One region of the Streptomyces sp. NPDC088733 genome, then DNA from elsewhere that is predicted to be linked to it. Evidence: riboswitches for the same ligand, from Rfam matches in the RefSeq annotation. Region 1 holds a riboswitch; each other region holds the start of a gene.
The links. Region 1 has a riboswitch for cobalamin ahead of ACIP64_RS03540 (HoxN/HupN/NixA family nickel/cobalt transporter). Riboswitches for the same ligand answer to the same signal wherever they lie in the genome.
Positions count from the first base shown of each region.

Region 2: it holds a riboswitch for cobalamin, as region 1 does, so the genes downstream of both, ACIP64_RS12400 (cobalamin biosynthesis protein) here and ACIP64_RS03540 (HoxN/HupN/NixA family nickel/cobalt transporter) in region 1, are expected to answer to the same signal.
Region 3: it holds a riboswitch for cobalamin, as region 1 does, so the genes downstream of both, ACIP64_RS04655 (CbtB domain-containing protein) here and ACIP64_RS03540 (HoxN/HupN/NixA family nickel/cobalt transporter) in region 1, are expected to answer to the same signal.

Region 1 covers NZ_JBIVLH010000002.1:32,775-47,181, forward strand. The annotation lists gene ACIP64_RS03520 (BTAD domain-containing putative transcriptional regulator) at 1-3,211, opposite strand, end outside; gene ACIP64_RS03525 (monooxygenase family protein) at 3,332-3,874, opposite strand; gene ACIP64_RS03530 (hypothetical protein) at 4,280-4,819, shown strand; gene ACIP64_RS03535 (PepSY-associated TM helix domain-containing protein) at 4,960-6,417, shown strand; gene ACIP64_RS03540 (HoxN/HupN/NixA family nickel/cobalt transporter) at 6,490-7,599, opposite strand; cobalamin riboswitch at 7,627-7,828, opposite strand; gene ACIP64_RS03545 (ArsR/SmtB family transcription factor) at 7,917-8,294, shown strand; gene ACIP64_RS03550 (superoxide dismutase) at 8,447-9,064, opposite strand; gene ACIP64_RS03555 (HoxN/HupN/NixA family nickel/cobalt transporter) at 9,432-10,571, shown strand; gene ACIP64_RS03560 (hypothetical protein) at 10,755-11,642, opposite strand; gene ACIP64_RS03565 (hypothetical protein) at 11,639-12,433, opposite strand; gene ACIP64_RS03570 (DUF4241 domain-containing protein) at 12,978-14,171, opposite strand.
Region 2 covers NZ_JBIVLH010000005.1:352,231-357,510, reverse strand. The annotation lists gene ACIP64_RS12415 (NAD(P)/FAD-dependent oxidoreductase) at 1-256, shown strand, start outside; gene ACIP64_RS12410 (anion permease) at 370-1,575, shown strand; gene ACIP64_RS12405 (hypothetical protein) at 1,620-1,835, shown strand; cobalamin riboswitch at 1,981-2,110, shown strand; gene ACIP64_RS12400 (cobalamin biosynthesis protein) at 2,164-3,159, shown strand; gene ACIP64_RS12395 (cobyric acid synthase) at 3,156-4,667, shown strand; gene ACIP64_RS12390 (putative cobaltochelatase) at 4,717-5,280, shown strand, end outside.
Region 3 covers NZ_JBIVLH010000002.1:277,699-282,978, forward strand. The annotation lists gene ACIP64_RS04650 (DEAD/DEAH box helicase) at 93-1,565, shown strand; cobalamin riboswitch at 1,716-1,865, shown strand; gene ACIP64_RS04655 (CbtB domain-containing protein) at 1,901-2,122, shown strand; gene ACIP64_RS04660 (CbtA family protein) at 2,141-2,899, shown strand; gene metE (5-methyltetrahydropteroyltriglutamate--homocysteine S-methyltransferase) at 2,951-5,269, opposite strand.

The sequences.
Region 1 (14,407 bases):
TGCGGGCTTCCTCTGCGGCGGCTCGCACGACATCGACGGGTTCGCCGCGGGCCTGCAGCAGGCGCGCGCGCAGGAGCAGGAGAAGCCCTTCGGCGTAGCGTTGACCGTGGGCTTTGATGGCCTGGTCGGCCTGGTCGAGGGCGGAAGCGGCCCGGTCGGGCAGCTCGGCTGCCAGCCACATCTCGGCCACCAGTCCGTACCAGTAGGCGAGGCCCCATCTCGGCGGGTCGGCCAGGGTCGCGGCCAGGAGTTGTTCGGCCTTGGCCGCGGCGCCGGCCGGGTCATCGCCGGTGAGGGCACGGGCCCAGTACCAGTCCAGCCGTATATAGGTTTCCTGGGCGACGCCGGGAAGGTCGGCGCTGGCCGCGACCCACCTTTCGGTCGCTTGCATCGCCCAGTCCGCGTCACCGGCCATCGAGGCAGCCATGGTCTGGTAACGGGTCCAGCCCGACATCTCGAAGAGGTCCCCCTCGGCCTGGTACACCGTGCCGAGCAGGGAACGCCCCGTCTCGACATCGCCATGCAGCGAGGTAATGACCCCCAAATAGCCGATCCACTCATCGGGGATCCGCCAGCGTCCGCGGTCGTCACGGCGTCGAATCGGGACACCTCCGACCTGGTCGGCAAGGTGGTACAGACTTTCTTGAGCCGGTCCCGGGTGCGGGTCGGCCGAGTTCGCGAGCAGCGAGGCAACGTCGTCCGCGGTGGTACGGCCCAACCAGCTGAAACACTGATAGGCCGCGCCGATGTCGCCGATGTCCCAGTGGTACAGGCCCCAGGCCTGCCGGCCGTACGCCTGGATTTTCGGGTCCGCGGACGCCTGGCCCTGCTCATGCAGCCGGCGAGCCCACATCCCGCGGTCTTTCTCGGTGGAGACGTAGGCCCCGGTCATCCGATAGAAGAGGAACTCGGCCTCGGCCGTCTCGCGGCCGAGTCTGCGGGCCAGATATGCGCCCCGTTCCAGCAGATCGTACGTCGAGCCGCCCATTCCCGGAGGCTCGACGGCGAGGAGGTTGAGCAGCGCCAGGACGGACAGTTCGATCTCCGGCAGTCCTGCTGTCCGGGCGATCTGGATGGCCGATTCCAGGTTCCGATAGGCGGCCGCGAACGCGAGCTTGGTCGCCGCGCGGCGACCGGCGCGTGCCAGTGCCTTCGCGGTGCGACCCGAGTCGGCCAGGGGGCCGGCGGCCCACAGGTGGTAGGCGAGGCGTTCGGCGACGGACTCGTCGTCGGCGTGGATGGGTTCGAGGGCGTCGGCGACGCGCAGATGCAGCTGGACGGCCTGCTGCCGCGCGGTGGCCTCGGTGATCGACTCGCGGATCAGGTCGTGCGCGAAGTGCCACGAGAACGGGTCTTCCGGCTTGGCCTCCAGGAGACCGAGTTCTTGCAGCGGTTCGAGGCATTCGAGGCATTCCGCGATCTCGACGCCCATCGCGCGGGCAAGTAGGTCGAGGTCCACGTCGCGGCCGATGACCGCGGCGGTACGCAGCAGGCTGTGAGCGCTGTCGTCGAGGCCGGTCATCCGATCGCGGACGACGTCTCGCACGGTGGCCGGCACGCCGGCTGGTACGGATGCGCCGCCGTCGCCGAGCGAACCACCCTCGCTGAGCAGCCGGGACAGCTCCTGGACGAAGAACGGATTGCCGGCGGTGCGAGCATGGATGCCGCGGGCGACTTCGGCGCCGGGCTCGCGGCCGGTTTCGCGGCGGATGAGCTCGGTCACGTCGGTCAGGCCGAGCGGGCCGAGCCGGATCCTGCGGTGGCCGGGCAGCCGGCCGACGGTCGCCAGGACCCGCGACAGGCTGGAGCCGGGTACGGGTGCGCGATCGCGTAGCGCTCCGATGATCACCGTGCCGGTGGGCGGCCGGGCCGTCAGGTGGCCGAACAGCTGGAGTGAGGCGGCGTCGGCCCACTGCAGGTCATCGACGATCAGCAGCATGGGCCGTTGCGCCGAGGCATGCCCGACGACGGTGACGACCTGCTCGAACAGGCGGAACTGTGCACGGCTGTCGGGAATCGCCGACCCGGTGGCGTAGTCGTCCGGAGATTGGAAGAGTCCGCCGAGCTCGCCGGCGAGCCACTTCTCCCGCAACGGCGCGGGGAGGCTGTCGAGAATCGGGCGGAGTGTCTGCTCCCAGGGCCACATCGACGGTGTTCCGTCGCCTTCCAGGCACGAACCCCAGACGACCAGCGCGCCACGCCGACTCGCTTCTGCAGCGATCTCCTGCAGCAGCCGGGTCTTGCCCACGCCCGGCTCCCCTTGGACGATGCCGAGCGCCGCACTGCCGGTGAAAGCCTTCTCCACGGCTTGGCGCAGTACGGCGAGTTCCTCGACCCTGCCGACGAGGCCGGCTTCCTTCCGCGCCGAAGCGGCGGCCGTACTCGCCACGGGCGGCGAGGTCTGGGGCTGCGTCAGCACGTGCAGGTGTGCGGCCCGTATATCCGGACCGGGATCGATGCCGAGTTCGTCGGCGAGGCAGGCGCGGACCCTGTGGTACGCCGACAGTGCCTCGGCCCGGCGTCCCGCGGCCCCCAGGGTGGTGATGAGGCCGGCGTGGACGGGTTCGTGGAACGGCGATGTCGATGCGGCGAGTTGCAGCGCCGACAGCACCGATTCCGGTCGGCGCAGCGACACGGCCAGCTTGGCCGCTTCGGTGCACGCGGCGCGGAACTCGTCGTCGAGACCGGTGAAGGTCGGCAGTGCGGTCGACCTGTGGGTGAACCCGTCGCCCGCCCGGCCCCGCCAGAGACCGAGCGCTTCGACATAGCGGTCGAGCGCCGTTTCCTGGCGTTGCTGTGCCATGGCCTCTTTGGCGGTCGCAACGAGTTCTCGGAAGGTGAGGAGGTCCAGGGCGCCGGGGGCGGTGGAGAACAGATAGGCGTTGCCGCGGCGGTGCAGGTAGGAGCCGGATTCACGGGCGGGGATCGCGGGTTCGAGCAGTCGCCGCAACGCGCCGACGTATTTGTGGATGATGTTGAGCGCGCTGTTGGGGACGTCATCGCCCCAGATCAGGTCGATCAGCTCGCCCGTGCTGGTCGGCCGGCCGGCGCGGGCCAGCAGCAGCGCCAGGAGGTATGCCTGTTGTCGTGGCCCGGCATCCAGTTCGACACCGTCGCGCCAGATCCGTAGCGGGCCCAAGATCTGCAGATACGGCGAAGATCGGCCGGCCGGCTGATCCTCGCCGCCAGAGGGGACTACGGGGACTGACACCGCGGTACCTCTCGCCTCCAGAACAGCAATCGCTGGAAGCCTATCGTTTCGCTCCCGTCCGGCGCGAGTGACTTCCGAGGCGCGGACCGGAGCCGTTCCGGACGCCGAGCCGACGCTGTGTCAAGCCGTTCCGTCGGTGGGTTCCGGCTGGGTGTCCGGCGTGTAGAGCTCTTCCTCGCTGACGACCGGTGCGGTGGTTTCTTCAGGACGTCCGACTCGCGCGGCCGAGCCGAACAGGTGGCCGCGCGCCGGCCGCACGGGGGCGAAGGAGGCGAAGCCCCGCTGGCTCGGGATGTCGTCGTACACCGCCTCCATACCGCCGCGGATCAGGTACGTTTCGTGCCAGAAGCCGGTGCCGCCGCTGTCGCGCAGGAAGTCTCGCCACCAGCGCCGGTGCGGTTCGGACCGCGCCCATGACAAGAGCGAAGGCAGGTCGCGCCAGTACTGGCGGATGCCGACGTGCATGGGGAACAGCGACCACAGCAGCGACTCGTGCGACAGCATGCCTTCCGGCCGGTCTTTCCCGGATTGGCCGATCTGCGGGCCGTAGCCGGCCAAGGTGCGCAGGCCGTAGAGCCGATTGACTCGCATACCGAGGTAGACGACCACGAGGTCGGGATATGGAGTGAGGTCGACTGTCTGCCGATTGACGCGCGTAGGCATCGCTGGTGTCTCCTTGGCTCGTTGGGTGACGGGCCAAAGCTAGTGACCGGCACGGAATGGACACTTGACGTCGACTGAATGCGCGGGCGGCGGCATCCGTGCGGTCGCACTCAGCTGTGGAGTTCGGCGAGCAGGCCGCCGGCGCGCGCACAGCAACCCTCTGCCCAGGCGGAGTTTACAAACGTTGGAGCAGTTTCCGGGTCGGCGCCATCCCGCACTCGCCTTCCGAGATCTGCCCTAGCACAGCTGTGGGCGCGCCGGTGGTGCTTCCGTGCGCCCCATCCCTCATTCGGGTGGTGAATGGCATCATGGCTGCTCATGACGCCCGGGCCTGCCTTCCGTCTCGCACGTGCCGCGGTGTTCGCGGCCGTGTGTGTCGCGGTGACAGGTCTTGGACATGCGCTGATGTCGCGGTCGGTTCCGGGCTGGGCGGTGGGGTACGCATTCGCCGCGACGACCGCGGGCGCGTGGTGGCTGGCGGGTCGACGTGAGCGCGGCGCGGCAGTGGTGCTGGGCGCGACCGTGGTGACCCAATTCGCCTTGCACGGCTGGTTCGGCCTCGCCCAGGCCTTCGCCGCGGCTCCTTCGGGTGCCGGGGACGGTGCTGTCGGCCATCAGGTTTCGGGCTCCGCGGAAGCAATGCCCATGAGCAGCGCCGCGATGAGCGGCTGGTCGCCCGGCATGTTCGGCGCGCACGCCCTCGCGGCGGTGCTGTGCGGCCTGTGGCTGTGGCGCGGTGAGGCTGCTGCCTTCCGGCTCGGCCGCTCCTTGGCCGCGTTCGTCTTCGCTCCTTTGCGCAGGGCCTTCCTCGTCCATGTCGTGGTCAGCCCACCGGCGCAGGCGACGCGAGTGTCCCTTCACGCCCCCTCGCGGCTGTCTCAGCAGGCGGCCCTGTGGCACGGCGTCACCCGGCGCGGCCCGCCGCGGCCGGCGATGTGCTCCTGACCGTCCGTCTCGCTGCTGTGCGATGACGGGCGCAGTGCGGCGTGCCCGCACGCACGCCGTACCGCCGTTGAGGCGGACACAATCGTCGGCTTTGTGAGCGCCCGCGCCCCGCGCGCCGGGCGCCGATTGGGGATGCAGCAATGTCATCGACACAAGAAGAAGCGTCAAGGGACAACGCCCTCATAGCGGCATCGGCTGCCCCGGGAAGCGGTCCCGAACAAAGGGGCCGATCGTGGAAGGGGGTCCGGGCGCTGCTCGTGCGGCTGCACTTCTACGCGGGTGTGTTCGTCGCCCCCTTCCTGCTGGTGGCCGCTCTGACGGGGCTGGCCTACACCTTCACACCCCAGCTCGACCAGCTCTTCTACGGCGATCAGCTCGGCGTGGCGAAGGTGGGAGACACAGCGCGCCCGATCGCCGAACAGATCGCCGCGGCCCGGAAGTCCCACCCGGAGGGCACCTTGTCCTCGGTGATCACTCCGCCCGGGCCGGATGACACGACGCGGGTGGTCCTGTCACTGCCGGAACTGGGCGACAACCAGCGCACGGTGTTCGTCGACCCCTACACCACCGAGGTCAAGGGGGCGCTGACCACGTGGTACGGCTCCACCCCGCTGACGACGTGGCTGGACGACCTGCACCGCAATCTGCACCTTGGCGAGACCGGCCGGCTGTACTCGGAGGTCGCCGCCAGCTGGCTGTGGGTGATCGTCGCCGGAGGGCTCGTCCTGTGGCTCGGACGTGCCCGCGGGCAACGCGCCAGGTCGGCACGGGGCGTGCTGCTGCCCGACCGCTCCGCGGGCGGAGTGCGGCGTACCCGCAGTTGGCACGCTGCCACCGGTGTATGGCTCGCCGTCGGCCTGCTCGGTCTCAGCGCCACCGGCCTGACCTGGTCCCACTACGCCGGCGCCCGGTTCGGGGAATTGCTGGACGCGACCAAGGGGCATGCGCCCGCGCTGGCCACCGCCCTGCCGGGCGGGCCGGACGCAGGCGAGGGCGGGCCCGCGGGGCACGCCGGACACGGCACGGGCGCCGGCCCGGCGCCGGCCGACCCAGCCGACTTTGACACGGTCCTCGCGGTCGCCCGCGAGGCGGGGCTCGGTGGCCGGGTGGAGCTGACGCCGCCCGCCGATGCGACGAGTGCGTGGACCGTGGCCCAGGACGACGACCTCTGGCCGGTCCACTACGACCAGGTCGCCGTCGACGCCGCCAAGGGCGAGGTCACCTCGGAGAGCCGCTGGGTCGACTACCCACTGCCGGCCAAGCTCAGCAAACTCGGCGTCCAGGGCCACATGGGCCTGCTGTTCGGCATCGTCAACCAGATCCTGCTGGCGCTGGTCGCGGTCGGCCTGATCTCCGTCATCGTGTGGGGCTACCGCATGTGGTGGCAGCGCCGCCCCACGCGTGGCGACCGCACGGCGGCCCTCGGGAAGGCCCCCGCACGAGGGGCGTGGCGACAACTCCCGCTGCCGGTGCTGATCATCGGCGTCCCGGCCGTCGCCGCGCTCGGCTGGGCCCTGCCTCTGCTGGGCATCACGCTGATCGCGTTCCTCTTCTACGACATGGCGTTCGGGCTCTACCTGCGGCGCCCCGCCCCCTGACGTCGCAGCGAGCGAAGGTGCCTCCGGGTCGGGCACACCACTGTGCCCGACCCGGAGGCCACCGAAAGAGCGTCAGACGCTCCCCGCAGTTCGCGCAGCCCAGCGATCCTCGACCTTGGCGACGCGCCAGTACGCGATCGCGATGGCCCACACGACGACGAAGAGGCCGACGATCACGTAGCCGACGTTGTCGAGATCGAGGCCGGCGACCCAGCCCGTGACCCCGTCCGTCATGTCGAGCTTGTCGTGCAGGACCCCGACAAGCTCGATGGTGCCGATGACGAAAGCGACGGCGATGGACAGACCGGTGATGGTGAGGTTGTAGTAGACCTTGCGCACGGGGTTGGAGAACGCCCACTGGTAGGCGAAGTTCATGAACGTCCCGTCGAGGGTGTCGAACAGGCTCATCCCGGCGGCGAACAGCAGCGGCAGGCACAGGATCGCGTACCAGGGCAGACCGGCGGCGGCCCCGCTGCCCGCCATCACCATCAGCGCGACCTCGGTGGCGGTGTCGAACCCGAGCCCGAAGAGGAAGCCGAGTGGGTACATCTGCCCGGGACGCGTGATGGAGCGGGTGAGCCTGCCGAGGACGCGATTCATGAACCCCCTCGATTCCAGGTGGGTTTCGAGCTCGCGTTCGTCGAAGAAACCCGTGCGCATCTTCTTGAAGACCCGCAGTATGCCCAGGAGGGCGACGAGGTTCAGCACGGCGATGAGATAGAGGAACGTGCCGGAAACGGTGGTTCCGACCACGCCCAGCGCCTGGTGCGTTCCGGAGTCCTCGTCTGCCAGGGTGCCTGCCAGACGGGCGCCGCCGGCGACCAGCGCCGCCAGGACCACCACGACGCTGGAATGCCCGAGGGCGAACCAGAAGCCCACCGACACCGGGCGTTTGCCGTCCGCCATGAGCTTGCGCGTGGTGTTGTCGATGGCGGCGATGTGGTCGGCGTCGAAGGCGTGCCGCATTCCGAGGGTGTAGGCGGTGATACCGAGGCCGAGCCCGAAAGCCTCGGAACCGACCCGGTAGTCGTTCGGTGTCACCAGCAGGAACAGGACGCCGAAAGCGACCACGTGCAACGCGGCGATCACGGCCATCAGGGCCGCGGTGCGGAGCGTGTCCTCGCGCCGCCAGCGGAACGGCCCGGCGGACGGGACGGACGGGACGGATGGGGGCAGGGTCATGCGGTCACGCTCCAGCACCTCGTGGATCAACTCGTGAGATGCCGCGGCCGGTCTCCTGGCTTACGGGCGAAGCGCGCCCGCCCCTGCCTTCCCGGCCTGTGAGGACCAGTGGCACCGCCGAAGCGGAAGGGGCGGGAACTACCCGATCACAGTGGCGAGGGCCGCCCCGGACTGAGCCTTGCATCGGCTGTCACCGGTCTTCCCGAGCACCACGGCGCCATCACCCTAGGAGCGCGGGCTCTCCGCCTGCAAGGCTGCACAGGTGCAAAGACGCACAGGTATTCAAGATCACATCCTCGGCTGCCAGGATGGCGCCCATGCACCTTGTTCCCGCCGAGCGGGCGGGCCACCGAACCATTGACGGCCACCGTGTCTGCGACGCTGTCGCGGCCATTGGAGAACCTGGGCATGTACGGGCCTGGGCGGATCGATTCTCGCTGCTCGCCGACCCGGGCCGCCTCGCCCTGCTGCTGGCTCTCCGGACGGCGGGCCCGATAGCGGTCACCGACCTGGCCGTCGCCACGGGCATGACGGACACGGCGGTCTCCCAGGCCCTGCGGCTGCTGCGGGCCGCCGGCATCGTCACCGGTGACCGACAGGGCCGGATCGTCCGCTACCGCATCGTGGACGACATGACCGGGCAACTGCTGGGACACTGCGCGGACCCTCAGGGAGACGGGGCCGCCGACATGTGACGTTGCCGTCGCCCGCCGGCCGACGACGAGCTGGTTGACACCCGGCGCCTGCGAGACCCCTTCGGTGGACCGAGATCGGGACGGGCAGGTGAGCCCGGCGGGCCCCACCGGCCCCGCACACCGTGCGGGCGGGGCCGGATGCGCGTCAGCCGTCAGGCGCCGGAGGCGGTCTTCGCGGCGGTGAAGCGCGCGGTGACGTCGGTCCAGTTGACGAGGTCCCAGAGCTTGGTGACGTAGTCGGGGCGGACGTTCTTGTACTGCAGGTAGTACGCGTGCTCCCAGGCGTCGAAGACCAGGAGCGGGGTCGTGCCCTGGCCGACGTTGCCGTGGTGGTCGTAGACCTGCTCGACGATCAGGCGCTTGCCGAGGGGTTCCCATGCCAGGACGCCCCATCCGGAGCCCTGGACGGAGGCCGTGGCGACGGTGAGCTGCTTCTTGAAGGCCTCGAAGCCGCCGAGGTGCTCGTCAATGGCGTCGGCCAGGGCGCCGTCCGGGCGGTCACCGCCGTCCGGGGAGAGGTTCTGCCAGAAGATCGAGTGCAGGACGTGGCCGGAGAGGTTGAACGCGAAGGTCTTCTCCAGCCCGACCAGGCCGGTGGGGGTGAGGGCGTCCTTGTCGCGGGCCTCCGCGATCTGCTCCAAGGTGTCGTTGGCGCCCTTGACGTAGGCGGCGTGGTGCTTGGCGTGGTGGAGCTCCAGGATCTGTCCGGTGATGGCCGGCTCCAGCGCGGCGTAGTCGTAGGGCATATCAGGAAGCGAGTACGTGCCCATCAGGCACAACCCCTTTCTGCGAGGGTGATCGATTGCGCCAGGATCACCCTACGCCTCTTGTTGCGATGAACTTGCAACAGCGACAGAAGTGCATCAGCATGTTCCCTGGACGGGGTCGGCCCCTCAGCCTTCGGAGTCGTCGTGTCCGCGGTCCCGGACGCGGCACCCCCCGCGGGGTGATCGTCTTTCCAGCCGGCACCTGCCGGTTCTGGCCGACCCCGCCCACCCCGGCCCGACCCCTCCCACTGGGACCCTTGACTGGATCATTGCCTTATAAGCATTCGCCGTTAACTGCGAACAGCTTGCAAGTAGTTTTCTGTGGCGCCTACTTTGACATGTCCCTAGGTATGTCCAGAAAGAGGCGCTCATGTCCACCGCTCCACCGCCCGCCGCAACGGGAGCTCCGACCCTGCTCAACCGTGTCCGGCACGCGCTCAGTCCTCGCGAGTGGGCGCGGGTCGGCGGCATGGCTGCCTTCGTCATCGGCCTGCACGTGATCGGCTGGTTCACCCTCGTCGCCGTCGTCGCGCCGGAGCACTACAGCCTCGGCACGAAGAGCTTCGGCATCGGCATCGGCGTGACCGCCTACACCCTGGGCATGCGCCACGCCTTCGACGCCGACCACATAGCCGCGATCGACAACACCACCCGCAAGCTGATGGGTGAAGGGCAGCGGCCGCTGTCCGTCGGCTTCTGGTTCTCCCTCGGGCACTCCTCGATCGTCTTCGGGCTGGCCTTCCTGCTGTCGCTGGGCGTCAAAGCTCTCGCCGGGCCGGTCGAGAACGACGACTCACAACTGCACAACGTCACCGGCTGGATCGGCACGACCGTCTCCGGCACGTTCCTCTACGTCATCGCCTTCATCAACCTGCTGATCCTCGCCGGCATCTGGAAGGTGTTCCGGCAGATGCGGTCCGGCCACTTCGACGAGGCCGCGCTGGAAGAGCAGCTGAACAACCGCGGCTTCATGAACCGGATCCTGGGCCGTGTGATGAAGTCCATCACCAAGCCCTGGCAGATGTACCCGCTCGGCCTGCTCTTCGGACTCGGCTTCGACACCGCCACCGAGATCGCCCTGCTCGTCCTCGCCGGTTCCGGCGCCGCCTCAGGGCTGCCTTGGTACGCGATCCTCTGCCTGCCCGTGCTGTTCGCGGCCGGCATGTCGCTGCTGGACACCATCGACGGCTCGTTCATGAACTTCGCCTACGAATGGGCCTTCTCCAAGCCGGTCCGGAAGGTCTACTACAACCTCACCATCACCGGCCTGTCAGTCGCCGTCGCGCTCATCATCGGCACCGTCGAACTGCTGGGCCTGATCGCCGAGAAGGCCGGCCTGCACGGCGCGTTCTGGGACTGGGTCTCCGGCCTCGACCTCAACATCATCGGCTTCATCATCGTCGGGCTCTTCTTCGCCACCTGGCTCGTGGCCCTGCTGGTGTGGAAGTTCGGTCGCATCGAGGAGAAGTGGACCGCGGGTCTGCGTCCCGCGGAGCCGCGCGCCGACTGAGCCGCCGTCTCGAGTCCCACCCGATCCGAACGCCCCTGGACCATCCCGACCGGTCCGGGGGCGTTCGCGTGGTTCGACCGTCTCCGCGAGACGTCGCGCGGGCTGGATTCACCACGTTCTTCGCCGCAGCGCGCAGCGTTCTCGTGACGTCCCCGCGGGAAGCCCAGGAGGTGGTGCCGCGTATTACGGCACCCTTGCCGTGCTGGACGTCGGGACCAGGTCGTCCCCGTCGTCCTGCAAGGTGGAGACCGCGCTGAAGATGTAGAAGCACCCCGCCGTCACCACCGCCACGCCGGCCAGGACGGGGGTCCACGCCCTCAGTTTGGCAGTGGCCGACTGGCCGCGAAAGCGTCCTTCCACGATCGAGAATCCACGGATGGTGGCAACCCCGACGCCCGTGAGAGTCAGCGCCATCCCGACGCCGAAGGTGATCACGATGGCCAGAGCACCGAGCGCGCGGCCCGTCAGCAGCCCGCTGACGAAGATCAGGAACGCCGACGGCGACGGCAGCAGGCCACCCGAGAGCGCCAGAGCCGTCAGGCCCTGACGCGACCACGGATTGGTCAACTGCTCGACGTGGTGGTGCGCGTGGGCGGTCTCGTCGTGCGCGTGCGCGTGATCGTGATCGTGCCCGTGAGAGTGGCCCTCCGCATGAGAGTGGCCGTGCCCGTGGGAGTGCCCATGTCCGTGCCCATGAGAACGGCGGCGGTCGCGGAGGTGCCGGTACACCAGACCCACACCCACGATCGCGACGACCGCTCCCGCCGCGACCTGCATCCAGGCGGTGGCGGTCCGGGTGCTGACCGCCGTACTGCTGACCCCCACCCACAGCAGCGCGAGAACCAGCACCGAGAAGGTGTGCATCGTGGCGACGATGACGCCGAGGCGCACCGCGTCCTTGTAGTGTCCGCGCGTGCCGACCAGGTAGGCGGCGGTGATGCTCTTGCCGTGGCCAGGGGCAACCGCGTGAGCGGCACCGACGCCGAGCGCGACGACCAGGACCACCCAGAACAGGGATTGCCCGTCGAAGAGGGCGATCAGGTGGTTGTCGAGACTGCCTATCCCTGTCATGCGTTGCTCCTGGTACCGGTGCCGGCGTCGGCGGGTGCTGGGTCGTGCGTAGTGGAGTCCTGACCCGGCGGGAGCAGGGACTCGGTCGGCGGGTGGGCCGCCACGGCAGAAGGGCCCGCCACTTGGGCGGCCTTGCGGCGGCGCGACCGCCGGAGGACGAAGCCGCCGATGGCCAGGGCGGCTGCCACGGTCCCGATGGCGAAGGCCACGACCGTCCCGCGGACGCTGCCCCCGGAGGCCGTGAACCGTACGTGCGCGGTCGGCTGGTCGGAGGTGAACAGCGTCGGCTGCGTCTGAGCGGGACCAGTCGCGGTGAGCATGGTCCGGTACGCGGGGTGGAGGTCGGTGAGCGAGGTGATCGTGACGTCCACCGCCGTCACCGGAGCCGGGCAGTCGAAGGCCACTTGGGCTCCGCGGGCGAGGAAGTCCCGCATGTCCTCCACCACAGCGCCGTGGCAGGGGTGTCCCGCCTGTGCGACGGTGATGTGTTTGAGCAGGTAGCTGCGGATGGTCGGCGACTCCTGCAAGCGCTGCGTGAACGACAGGTTCGAGGAGTTCGCGCCACCCTGGCCGCCGAACACGCCCAACGACTCGCCGAGTGCGACCCAGTCGAGCTTGTCGGTGTTCCACGCGATCAGCAGGCGGGAGCCCTGGACGCTGGCGCCGGCGGTGGACGGCGGGCCGAACGGGTGGGCCGAGGCGGAGGGCGCGGGGCCGGCCAGAGCGGTCACGATCGCCAGCACGGCCCCTGCCAGCGCCGTGCCCGGCGTCGGGCGTGCCGAACGCCTCAAGCGGGCTGGGAAGTGAAGGGACAAGGGTGCGGATCTTTCGTGCGGCCTGGTGGGGGCGGACATCAACGGCGCGATGACACGTGCCGAAACCGCACTCTGTACAACCAGTCGGACACGTTCGCGACAATCGCATGGAGGCCGGATGAACATGACGATCACCGACCCCTACGGGAGCGTCGGCGTACCGACGAACTGGGGCGGCGTGGGTGACACAACGCAGTTTGTCGTCGGCTGAACGATCGGGCTGACGCCGATCCCACCGAAGGCGGCCCCCGCGTGCGGGGAACCTGTGCGTATCCGCGCGGGATACACGCCCTGCTGGACTTGCCGGCCACCATGTCAGCGCGTTGCGTGGGACGCCCTACCGCCCATGTGCATCGACGCGTAATGCCGCTGGCGAGCTTCCTCGACGTCCTCCGGGAAGGCGTCATCCAGGCCGAGGTGGTGATCGTGTTGTCGGGCTTCTCCATCGCCCGTGTGCTCCGGAGGTTCGCCGCGGTCCCGGTCCCGGCCCGTGCGGCCTCGCATCGATGGTCGGCGGCTCCTACTCTCCCCCGTCGGCCGAATGGAGCTGGAAGTCGACGACGACGCAACCGACCTGTCCGTCATCGGTGCGGCCGATCCAGACGGGGTAGGCCCCGTCGCCCATGCCGGCACGGAAGGCGATGAGATTCGGCTCGTGCTCCGTGCTGGGCAGTTCGACGGCGAGATGACTGTCGAGCGGCATGAACAGTTCATCGTCCAACTGGTCTTCGATCACCGTCCGAGTCGCATCCATGAAAGCCGCTGTGCCGGTATCCACGCCAACCCCGTAGAACTGGCCCTCGCCGAGCAGCCCCAGGTCCTCGTCGGGCAGGAGGGCCATTTCCCACTCGCGGGGCGGGATGTCCAGGAGTGTCACCCTGGCCGCAGCGACATCGACCCCGCGTGCCGTACGCAAAAGCGACAGCGTGACCGGGAACTCGCCCGGTGGTACGGCGACGGTCCGCGGGGTCTCTCCGCTCCACCCGGGGTCCGAGACCGCCAGCTGCCCTGACGTGATCCGCAGCAGGCCGGCGTCAACGAGATCGACGGCGGCCGGCCCGTCCGGAGTGTCGCAAGCACCCGGACTGAACAATTGATCGATTCCGGTAGCGCGCAGCGGTCCCGATCCTTCGTCCACCGACACGTCTCTCAGCACTACGGACCTGGCGGACTCGTGCCCCTGCTGGGCAAGGAACGGCGCGAACACCTGCCAGTCGCCGAATTCCGGTACAGAGCAGAGGAAGCTTTCGACGGCCGTCACGAATCGCCGCACGCGGGCGCCCGACGAGCCGGCTGCCAGAGCGTGCAGTGCCCCCAGCGGCCCGCCGAATTCGGAGCTCACCTCGACCTGCCCGTCGGCCGAGACGGTCGTGGTCTCCTGAACATCCCAATTCCAGGACGCATGCTCCTGCTCATTGGAAAACTGCCAACGGGTGTTCCGGTGAGCCAACAACATCCCCGCGCTGTGCGGCTTGAGGTCGATCATCTGCATGCGCCAGGACCTGTCGTCGAACAGGTACATACGCCACATCCGGCGCGGCCAGTACTCGACCAGTGCCAGCGGACGCTCCCGCGCGGACAGCAGAACCGCGTACTCCATCCCGGCAGCATGCCTGCGTGCCGCTACCGCGCGCGGCATCGGGTCCGGATGCGTCGTCCCCTGCTGGGAACCCCACATGTTGCCGTACGACACATCAAGACTGTCGAAGATCACAGCCGCGCATCTCCCCCCGTGGCACCAGACGCCCCCGAGCGGTGGCGCTCGACGGGTGACCCTGCCGCTTCGCTCTGCCCTTCCGGAGCTTCGTTGTGCCGCCAGTGTGGCACTGAGGTGTGACACACAGGCTTGTGGGAGGCCAGCAACCTGCTGTTACCGACGATATGGGCCGCCCCAGGTGACGAAACACAGTCGGTTCGGCGGCCCCCGTCGTGATCCATGCGCTCGCGTCA
Region 2 (5,280 bases), on a different contig from region 1:
CACGGCGAACCTGGCGGCGCGCACCCTGCGGGACCTGGTGCAGCTCGACTCCGGGCAGGGGCACGGCACCGAGCTGACGGGCCTGCCGTGGGTGCACCACCGCGTCCGCCGCTGGGAACCCGAACCGCTGCGCTGGATCGGCGTGCACGGCCTGTACGCGGCGTACCGCGCCGCCGACCGCCGCGAGCAGTCCGGCCGCAGCGCCGGGACGGACGCACTGGCCCGGGCGGCCGACCGGATCTCCGGGCGCCACTAACGGCCCGCCCCCCGAAGAGCAGCACCCCCAGGATTCCCATCGTTAACTTTCCGTTCACCCAGACTCCGTACGGTCGCCACCGCCACTGACGGATCAAACGAATGTCTGGGTACATGGAACACATCACGCTCCTGATCGGAATCGTGATTATCACCGCACTCGCGTTCGACTTCACGAACGGTTTCCACGACACCGCCAACGCGATGGCCACCACCATCTCCACTGGCGCACTGGGCCCCCGGACAGCGGTGGCGATGTCCGCGGTGCTGAACCTGGTCGGGGCGTTCCTGTCGGTGGAGGTCGCCAGGACGATCTCCGGCGGGATCCTCGACGAGACCGCGGGGATCCGGCCCGAGGTCATCTTCGCCGGGCTGGTCGGCGCGATCGTCTGGAATCTGCTGACCTGGCTGGCGGGGCTCCCCTCCAGTTCGTCGCACGCCCTGTTCGGCGGTCTGATCGGCGCCTCGGTCGCCTCCGCCGGGTTCGGGGCTGTCAACGGCGACGCGGTCGTGATGAAGGTGCTCGTCCCGGCCGTCTGCGCGCCGGTCGTCGCCGGGGTCGCCGCGCTGCTGGCGACCCGCCTGACCTACCGCATCAGCCGCGGCAGCGACCCGGCCGCGACCGCCAGGGGCTACCGGGCGGGCCAGATCGCCTCGGCGGGCCTGGTCTCCCTCGCGCACGGCACGAACGACGCCCAGAAGACCATGGGCGTCATCACGCTCGCCCTCGTCACCGGCAACGTCGTCGCCCCCGACTCCGACCCGCCGCTGTGGGTCATCGGCTCGGCGGGCCTGGCCATCGCGCTCGGCACGTTCATCGGCGGCTGGCGGATCATCCGCACCATGGGCAAGGGCATCACCGACATCCAGCCGCCGCAGGGCTTCGCCGCCCAGACCGGCGCCGCGGCGGTCATCCTGGCCTCCTCGCACCTCGGCTTCTCCCTGTCCACCACCCAGGTCTGCTCCGGTTCCGTCCTGGGCGCCGGGGTGGGCCGCAAGGGCGGTGTCGTCCGCTGGAGCACCGCGGGCCGCATGGCCGCCGCCTGGGTGCTGACCCTGCCGGCCGCCGGCCTGGTCGCGGCGGGCGCCGCGCTCGTGGCCGACCAGGGCGACGCGGGCGTCACCGCCGTCGCCGTGCTGGCGCTCGCCGTGTGCGCCGCGATCCGGGTGGCCGCCCGCCGCAGGCCGGTCGACCACACCAACGTCAACGCCGACGCCGGCACCGCGGAGCCGGGCATCGTCACCGCGGCCGTCGCCGCCGTGGCGCCACCGCCCGCGGGTCCCGCGGCCGGCACCGGCCACACCAAGGCCACCGTCTGACGGCGGGCCCGCAGCCCCCACCCGTCCCGGAAGGACACAGCAGCATGCACATCGACTGGGCTGCCCTCGGCTCCGTCTTCGGCGTCAGCCTCGCCGTCACCGTCGGCCTCGTCGGCGTCTTCACCCTCGGCATCGTCGGCCTGTCCCGGCCGGCCGGAGTCCGGGGCGGTCAGGGCGCCCTGGCGCGCGCGGGCGCGTACGCGTGCTTCGCGCTGTGCGCGGCGGCCGTGGCGTACGGGATCTTCCTGATCGTCGCCTGATACGCCGCCACGCGGTGTGAACTCGGCCTCAGCTCCCGGCCTTTCCGGCCGTGAGCTGGGGTTTCCGCGTTTCCGGGCCGCTACGGGGTGAGTTGACGGGCCGGATCGGCGCGTGGTGGTATCGGAACCGCCACACGGCGGCAGGAGAGGAAGTCCGGTGCGAATCCGGCGCGGTCCCGCCACTGTCACCGGGGAGCGCGCCTCCACCAGCGGCCACGGCCCGTACCACGGGCTGGAAGGCCGGGGGTGCCGCCGATCCGGGAGCCAGGAGACTCTCACCGCCGGTCACGTCGAGCCAGGGCGCGGACCCTGAGTGAGGACACCAGCGATGGACGGCTGCCGCCGTACACCCGACGCCGGCTCTGCCGCGCCGTCGGTCTTCGCCGCCGGGGCGGCTCTCGGCTGGCTTGCCGACCTCGCCCTCGCCGACCCGCGCCGCGGGCATCCCGTCGCGGCCTTCGGGCGCGTGGCGGGCGCACTGGAACGCGCGTTGTGGCAGGACCACCGCGGACGGGGCGCGCTCTACACCGTGTTGTGCGCCGGGGGCGCTGCCGCGGCCGCCGCGGGGACCGCACGCGCCGTACGCCGCTCCCCCGCCGCGTCCGTGGCCCTGACCGCCGCCGCGACGTGGGCGGTGCTCGGCGGTACGTCGCTGGGGCGTGAGGCACGGACGATCGGCGCCGCCCTCGCCGCCGGGGACACCGCGGCGGCGCGGGCCCGGCTGCCCCACCTGTGCGGGCGGGACCCGCAGGCGCTGGACGAGCGGCAGATGGCCCGGGCCGTCGTCGAGTCGGTCGCGGAGAACACCTCGGACGCCGTCGTGGGCGCCCTGGTGTGGGGCGCGTTGGGCGGCGTGCCGGGGCTCGTGGGCTTCCGCGCGGTCAACACCCTCGACGCCATGGTCGGCCACAGGTCGCCGCGGTTCCGCCGGTTCGGCTGGGCGTCGGCCCGCCTCGACGACGTCGCCGGCTTCCCCGGTGCCCGGCTGACCGCCGCGCTCGCCGTCCTGGCGGGCCCCGACCGGCGCGGCGCGTGGCGGGTCTGGCAGGCGGACGGCGGACGGCACCCCAGCCCGAACGCCGGACCCGTGGAGGCCTCGTTCGCGGGGGCGTTGGGCGTACGGCTCGGGGGGACGCTGGCGTACGGGGGCCGGGTCGAGCACCGGCCCGTGCTCGGCGCCGGCAACCGGGCGGTGGAGGTGGCGGACATCGAGCGGGCGGTGCGGTTGTCGCGGCGGGTGGGCGCGCTGGCCCTGCTGGCCACGGCCGGCGGCCGGCTGGCCTGGCACCGGTTCGCCCGCGGGGGACGGAGGGGGAACGCATGAACGGCGGCGCGCTGCTGGTCGCGGGCACCACCTCGGACGCGGGCAAGAGCGTCGTGACGGCCGGCATCTGCCGCTGGCTGGCCCGCCGGGGCGTGTCCGTGGCCCCGTTCAAGGCGCAGAACATGTCGCTGAACTCGTACGTGACGCGCGAGGGCGCCGAGATCGGCCGCGCGCAGGCCATGCAGGCGCAGGCCGCGCGGGTGGAGCCGTCCGCGCTGATGAACCCCGTGCTGCTCAAACCGGGCGGCGACCGCACGAGCCAGGTCGTGCTGATGGGCCGCCCGGTGGGCGAGATGAGCGCGCGCGGCTACCACAACGGCAGCCGCGCCGAACTGCTGGAGACCGTCACCGGCTGCCTGGAGGAGTTGCGCTCCCGCCACGACGCCGTCATCTGCGAGGGCGCGGGCAGCCCCGCCGAGATCAACCTGCGGCACGGCGACATCGTCAACATGGGCCTGGCCAGGGCGGCACGGCTGCCGGTGGTCGTCGTCGGCGACATCGACCGCGGCGGGGTCCTCGCGTCCTTCTTCGGCACGACCGCGCTGCTGAGCCCCGAGGACCAGGAGCTGGTCTGCGGCTACCTCGTCAACAAGTTCCGCGGCGACGTCTCGCTGCTGGAACCCGGGCTGGAGATGCTGCGCGGGCTGACCGGACGCCGCTTCTACGGTGTTCTGCCGTACCGGCACGGCCTGGGGATCGACGAGGAGGACGGACTGCGGGTGTCGCTGCGCGGCACCGTGCGGGAGTCGGACTCGGCGCCGCCGCACGGCGAGGACGTGCTGCGGGTCGCCGTCGCCGCGGTCCCCCTGATGTCCAACTTCACCGACGTCGACGCCCTGGCGGCCGAACCCGGCGTCGTCGTGCGCTTCGTCGACCGGCCCGAGGAACTCGCGGACGCCGACCTGGTCGTCCTGCCCGGCACCCGGGGAACGGTCAAGGCGCTGGAGTGGCTGCGCCGGCGCGGGCTGGCCGACGCGGTCGTGCGGCGCGCGGCGGAGGGCCGCCCGGTCCTCGGGATCTGCGGCGGCTTCCAGATGCTGGCCGAGACGATCGACGACCCCGTCGAGTCGCGGGCCGGTCTCGTGCCGGGGCTCGGCCTGCTGCCGGTACGGGTGCGCTTCGCGCCCGGCAAGACCCTGGCCCGGCCGTCCGGCACGGCCTGGGGGGAGGCCGTCGAGGGGTACGAGATCCACCACGGCGTCGCCGACGTCCGCGGCGGCGACGAACCGTTCCTCGACGGCTGCCGCACCGGCGCCGTCTGGGGCACCCACTGGCACGGCTCCCTGGAGAGCGACGGCTTCCGCCGCGCCTTCCTGCGCCGTGTCGCCGAGGCCGCGGGCCGCCGCTTCGTCCCGGCGCCGGACACGGCGTTCGCGGCGCTGCGCGAGGAGCAGCTCGACCGGCTCGGCGACCTGATCGAGGAGCACGCGGACACCGACGCCCTGCTCCGCCTCATCGACTCCGGGCCCCCGCCCGGTCTCCCCTTCGTCCCCCCGGGTGCGCCGTGACGTCCGTACCCGCTCCGTACCCGGTCCGTGCCAACGAGGAGGCAGCCGCGTGAGCACCCCCTACCCCTTCACCGCGATCGTCGGGATGGAGGACCTGCGGCTGGCGCTGCTGCTGAACGCGGTGAGCCCGGCCGTGGGCGGCGTGCTGGTGCGCGGCGAGAAGGGCACCGCGAAGTCCACGGCCGTGCGGGCGCTGGCGGCGCTCATGCCGCGGGTGGACGTGGTCGCGGGCTGCCGCTTCAGCTGCGATCCGGCGGCGCCGGACCCCGCGTGCCCCGACGGACCGCACCCGCCGGGGGCGGAGCCTGCGTCGCGGCCGGCGCGGATGGTGGAGCTGCCGGTGGGCGCGTCCGAGGACCGCCTGGTCGGGGCGCTGGACATCGAACGGGCCCTGGCCGAGGGCGTGAAGGCCTTCGAGCCGGGTCTGCTGGCCGACGCGCACCGCGGGGTGCTGTACGTGGACGAGGTGAACCTCCTCCACGACCACCTGGTCGACCTGCTGCTGGACGCCGCCGCGATGGGCGCGTCCTACGTCGAGCGGGAGGGCGTCTCGGTGCGCCACGCCGCGCGGTTCCTGCTCGTGGGCACGATGAACCCCGAGGAGGGCGAACTG
Region 3 (5,280 bases), 240 kb from region 1:
CCGTCTTGTCTTCGGCTCGTTCTGGCGACTCCCCGGCCGCACCGCCCCACCGGGAATGCCTCGATGCGCTGCCCCGTCGAGGAAGGTCTCCCATGAACCGTTCGCCCCGCAACGACCACCGCTCCGGCCAGGCGGGGCGTTCCCGTCAGCAGGTTCCCGGGCGCCTGGCCGGCACGGGCCGCCCCGCGGCGGCCCCGCGGGGCGAGTTCGCGGCACCCGGGACGGTCACTCCCGGTCTGCCGCCGGTCACCGGGTTCGCGGAGCTGGGACTCCCGTCGCCCCTGCTCACGGCCCTGACCGCACTCGGAGTGGAGCAGCCGTTCCCCATCCAGGCGGCCACACTGCCGAACGCGCTGGCCGGGCGCGACGTCCTGGGCCGGGGGCGCACCGGCTCCGGCAAGACCCTGGCCTTCGGCCTGGCGCTGCTGGCCCGCACCGCGGGGCAGCGTGCCGAGCCCAAGCGGCCCCGTGCCCTGGTCCTGGTGCCGACGCGGGAGCTGGCCCAGCAGGTCACGGAGGCACTGACCCCCTACGCCGAGGCGCTGGGCCTGCGGCTCGCGACCGTGGTCGGCGGCCTGTCGATCGGCCGGCAGGTCGGCGCGATCCGGGCCGGGGCAGAGGTCGTCGTCGCCACGCCCGGACGGCTGAGCGACCTCGTCGGACGCCGTGACGCGCATCTGGACCACGTGCGGATCACGGTCCTGGACGAGGCGGACCAGATGGCCGACCTGGGCTTCCTGCCGCAGGTGACCGAGCTGCTGGACCTGGTGCGCCCCGATGGCCAGCGGATGCTGTTCTCCGCGACCCTCGACCGGAACATCGATGAGCTGGTCCGCCGCTACCTCAGCGATCCGGTGGTCCACTCGGTCGACCCCGCGGCCGCGGCCGTCGTCGCCATGGAGCATCACCTGCTCTACGTGCACGCCGCCGACAAGTTCGCCGCCGCCACGGAGATCGCCGCCCGTGACGGCCGGGTGATCATGTTCCTGGACACCAAGCACGCCGTCGACCAGTTCACCCGGCACCTGGAGGGTTCGGGCGTGCCCGCGGAGGGCCTGCACAGCGGGAAGTCCCAGCCGCAGCGCACGCGGGCCCTCGCCCGCTTCAGGGCCGGCGAGGTGACGACCCTGGTGGCGACCGACGTCGCCGCCCGCGGCATCCACATCGACGATCTGGATCTCGTGGTGAACGTCGATCCCCCCGCCGAGGCCAAGGACTACCTCCACCGCGGCGGCCGGACCGCCCGCGCCGGGCGCTCCGGCACTGTGGTGACTCTCGTCACCTCCCACCAGCGCGGCGCCGTGACCAGGCTCATGTCCGAGGCCGGTATCCGCCCCACGATCACTCAGGTGCGTTCCGGCGAGACGGCGCTGAGCCGGATCACCGGGGCCCAGGCCCCCTCCGGAGTCCCCGTCGCCGGTGCGGCGCCCGTGAAAGCGCCGGCGCGCGGCGGTGCCCCCTTCCGCGGCCTGGGCACGCGGCCCGGGAAGGAGTCGCGCAAGGCGGCCGAGGCCCGGCAGATGGCCGCCGCCCGCGAGGCCGCACGGGTCCGCCGGGGCAACTGACACAAGGCACCGGGGGCACGGCGTCTGTCGGTCGGCGACGGTGCGTCAGATCACGCGGCAGCTCTGGGAGTTGCCCGTCCTCCCGGCGTAATGGTCCAGGCGGACGCCCCGTCGGCGGCTCCCGGGCCCGGGGCGCGGTCTTGGCCGGGGGTACCGCGGCGCGGTACGGTTTGCCGGATACGACGACGGCATGGCGGAATCCGGTGGAATCCCGGGACGGTCGCGCCACTGTGAACCAGACCGGCCTCAGGGCCGGAACGCCTGGTGAGTCAGACCCGCAGCCGACGTCCTGTGCACCACCGAGATGGGACGCGAACTCCCGAGGAGGACCTGCCATGGCGCAGCCTGTCGCCCAGCCGCCAGTCACCACCCCCGTCATACCGGCCAAGCTGCCGCTGAAGGACATCGCCCCGTGGGCGGTCTTCATCGGCGTCCTCATGCTGATCCTGCTGTACTTCGTCGGCGCCGAGCAGGGTGCCACCTCCGTCGTCAACGGCGCGGACGTCCACGAGTGGGTGCACGACGCCCGCCACCTGCTCGGCTTCCCCTGCCACTGACGGGGACCTCGCGCAGCCATGAACTCCGCAACCGTGAGGAACCTCCTCGTCCGCGGCATGCTCGCCGGCCTGATCGCCGGCGCGCTCGCCCTCCTTGTCGCCTACTTCCTCGGTGAACCCAGCGTCGACAACGCCATCGGCTTCGAGGAGGCGCACGCCTCCGGGCACGAGCACGAGGTCGAACTCGTCAGCCGCCACCTGCAGTCCACCGCGGGGCTGGCCACCGGCATCCTGCTCTACGGCGTCGCCTTCGGCGGAATCGCCGCGCTGGCCTACTGCTTCGCGCTCGGGCGCGTCGGCCGCTTCTCCGCCCGTGCGACGGCCCTGCTGCTGTCGGGCTGCGCGCTGCTGGCGGTCTACGTCGTCCCGTTCCTCAAGTACCCGGCCAACCCGCCGTCGGTGGGCGATCCGGACACCATCGGCAAGCGCACCACGCTGTACTTCCTGATGATGGTGCTCAGCGTGCTGCTGGCGATCGCCGCCGTGATCGTCGGCAAGCGCCTGGCACCCCGCGTGGGCACCTGGTACGCCACGGTCGTCGCGGTCGGGGCCTTCGTCGTCGCCATCGGGCTGGCCTACGCGTTCCTGCCGGTCATCAACGAGGTGCCCGCGGACTTCCCGGCCACGCTGCTGTGGCGGTTCCGCCTGTCGGCCCTGGCCATCCAGCTGACGCTGTGGGGCGGCTTCGGCCTCCTCTTCGGCGAGCTGGCACAACGCCTGCTGTCCCCCCGGCCCGCTCCGTCCGCCTCCGGCCGGGCGGTACCGGCGGCCAACTGAGGCATCACCCGTCGAGAGGGCCCGCGGAACCGTCCGCGGGCCCTCTCGTGTTCAGGACGCGGGGAGTTCGGAACGGACCGTGCGGGCCGCCGCGACCAGGTTCTCCAGGGAGGCGCGGGTCTCCGCCCAGCCGCGGGTCTTCAGCCCGCAGTCCGGGTTGACCCACAACCGCTCGGCGGGGATGGCCTCCAGACCCTTCCTCAGCAGGGCGGCCACCTCGTCCACTCCCGGCACGCGCGGCGAGTGGATGTCGTACACGCCGGGCCCGGCCTCGCGCGGGTACCCGTGCGCGGCGAGTTCGCGGGCGACCTGCATGTGGGAGCGGGCGGCCTCCAGGCTGATGACGTCGGCGTCGAGGTCGTCGATCGCCGCCACAATGTCACCGAATTCGGCGTAGCACATGTGGGTGTGGATCTGCGTGTCCGGACGCACGCCGCTGGTGGTCAGCCGGAACGCCTCGGTGGCCCAGGCCAGGTAGCCGGCGCGGTCGGCGGAGCGCAGCGGCAGCGTCTCGCGCAGGGCGGGCTCGTCGACCTGGACGACCGGCGTTCCCGCGCGCTCCAGGTCGCCGACCTCGTCGCGCAGGGCCAGGGCGACCTGGCGCGCGGTGTCGGCGAGGGGCTGGTCGTCGCGGACGAAGGACCAGGCGAGCATGGTGACCGGACCGGTGAGCATGCCCTTCACCGGCCGGTCGGTGAGCGAGCGGGCGTAGGCCGTCCACCGCACGGTCATGGGCTCGGGGCGGGAGATGTCCCCGGCGAGGACCGGCGGACGGACGTAGCGCGTGCCGTAGGACTGCACCCAGCCGTGCTGGGTGGCGAGGCAGCCGGTGAGCCGCTCGGCGAAGTACTGGACCACGTCGTTGCGTTCGGCCTCGCCGTGCACGAGGACGTCCAGTCCGGTCTTCTCCTGGAAGGAGATCACCTCGCCGATCTCGGCCTTGATGCGCTCCTCGTACTCCGTCTCGCCGATCCGGCCGGCCCGCAGATCGGCCCGTGCCGTGCGGAGTTCCGCGGTCTGCGGGAACGAGCCGATGGTGGTGGTCGGGAGCAGAGGCAGGCCGAGGTGGGCGCGCTGGGCCGCCGCCCGCTCGCCGTACGGCTGCGAGCGGCGGGCGTCGGCGCTCGTGACCGCCGCGGCCCGTGCCCGTACGGCGGGGTCGTGGGTGATGGGCGACGAGGCGCGGGACGCCAGGGCGGCGCGGTTGGCGGCGAGTTCCCCGGCGATGGCGCCGGTCCCCCGGCTCAGCCCCTTGGCGAGGGTGACGACCTCCGCCGTCTTCTGCCGGGCGAAGGCCAGCCAGCGCAGGATCTGCGGGTCGATGTCGCGCTCGGCCGCCGTGTCGAGCGGCACGTGCAGCAGGGAGCACGAGGCGGCCACGTCGACCCGGCCGGCCAGTCCCAGCAGCGTGCCGAGGGTGGCGAGGGACTTCTCCAGGTCGTTGACCCAGATGTTGCGTCCGTCCACGACACCGGCCACCAGGCGCTTGCCGGGCAGGCCGCCCACCGCGGCGAGCGCGTCGAGGTTGGCGGCGGCCGCCCCGGTGAAGTCGAGCGCGAGCCCGTCCACCGGTGCCTTGGCGAGTACCGGCAGGGCCTCGCCGAGCCGGTCGAAGTAGGAGGCCACCAGGAGCCTCGGCCGGTCCTCGACAGCGCCGAGGCGCCCGTACGCCCGCTCCGAGGCGCCGAGTTCGGCGGCGGTCCGGTCCTGCACGAGCGCCGGCTCGTCGAGCTGCGCCCAGCCGGCCCCCGCGGCACGCAGATCGGCCAGGACCTCCGCGTACACCGGCAGCAGCCGGTCGAGGAGGGAGAGCGGCTCGAAGTCCGCGGGGACGCCGGGGGCGGGCTTGGCGAGCAGGAGGTAGGTCACGGGGCCGACGAGGACCGGCCGGGGCGCGAGGCCGAGGGCGAGGGCCTCCTTGACCGCCCCGACCTGCCGGGACGAGTCGGCCGCGAACACGGTGTCCGGACCGAGCTCGGGGACCAGGTAGTGGTAGTTGGTGTCGAACCACTTCGTCATTTCGAGCGGTGCCGTGTCCTGGGTGCCGCGCGCCATCGCGAAGTAGCCGTCGAGCGGGTCGGCGGCCACGGCCCCCCGGTGCCGCGCGGGGACGGCGCCCACCATCACGGTCGTGTCGAGGACGTGGTCGTAGTACGAGAAGTCGCCGGTCGGTACTTCGTGCACGCCGGCCTCGGCGAGCCGCCGCCAGTTCGCGCGGCGCAGTTCGGCGGCGGTGGCCCGGAGGGCGTCGGCGGTGACCCGGCCCTTCCAGTACCCCTCGACGGCCTTCTTCAGCTCCCGGTTGCCGCCCTGGCGGGGGTAGCCGTACACGGTGGGCCGTGCTGCCGCGGCTGCGGACTTGGTGGTCACGGAGATCTCCT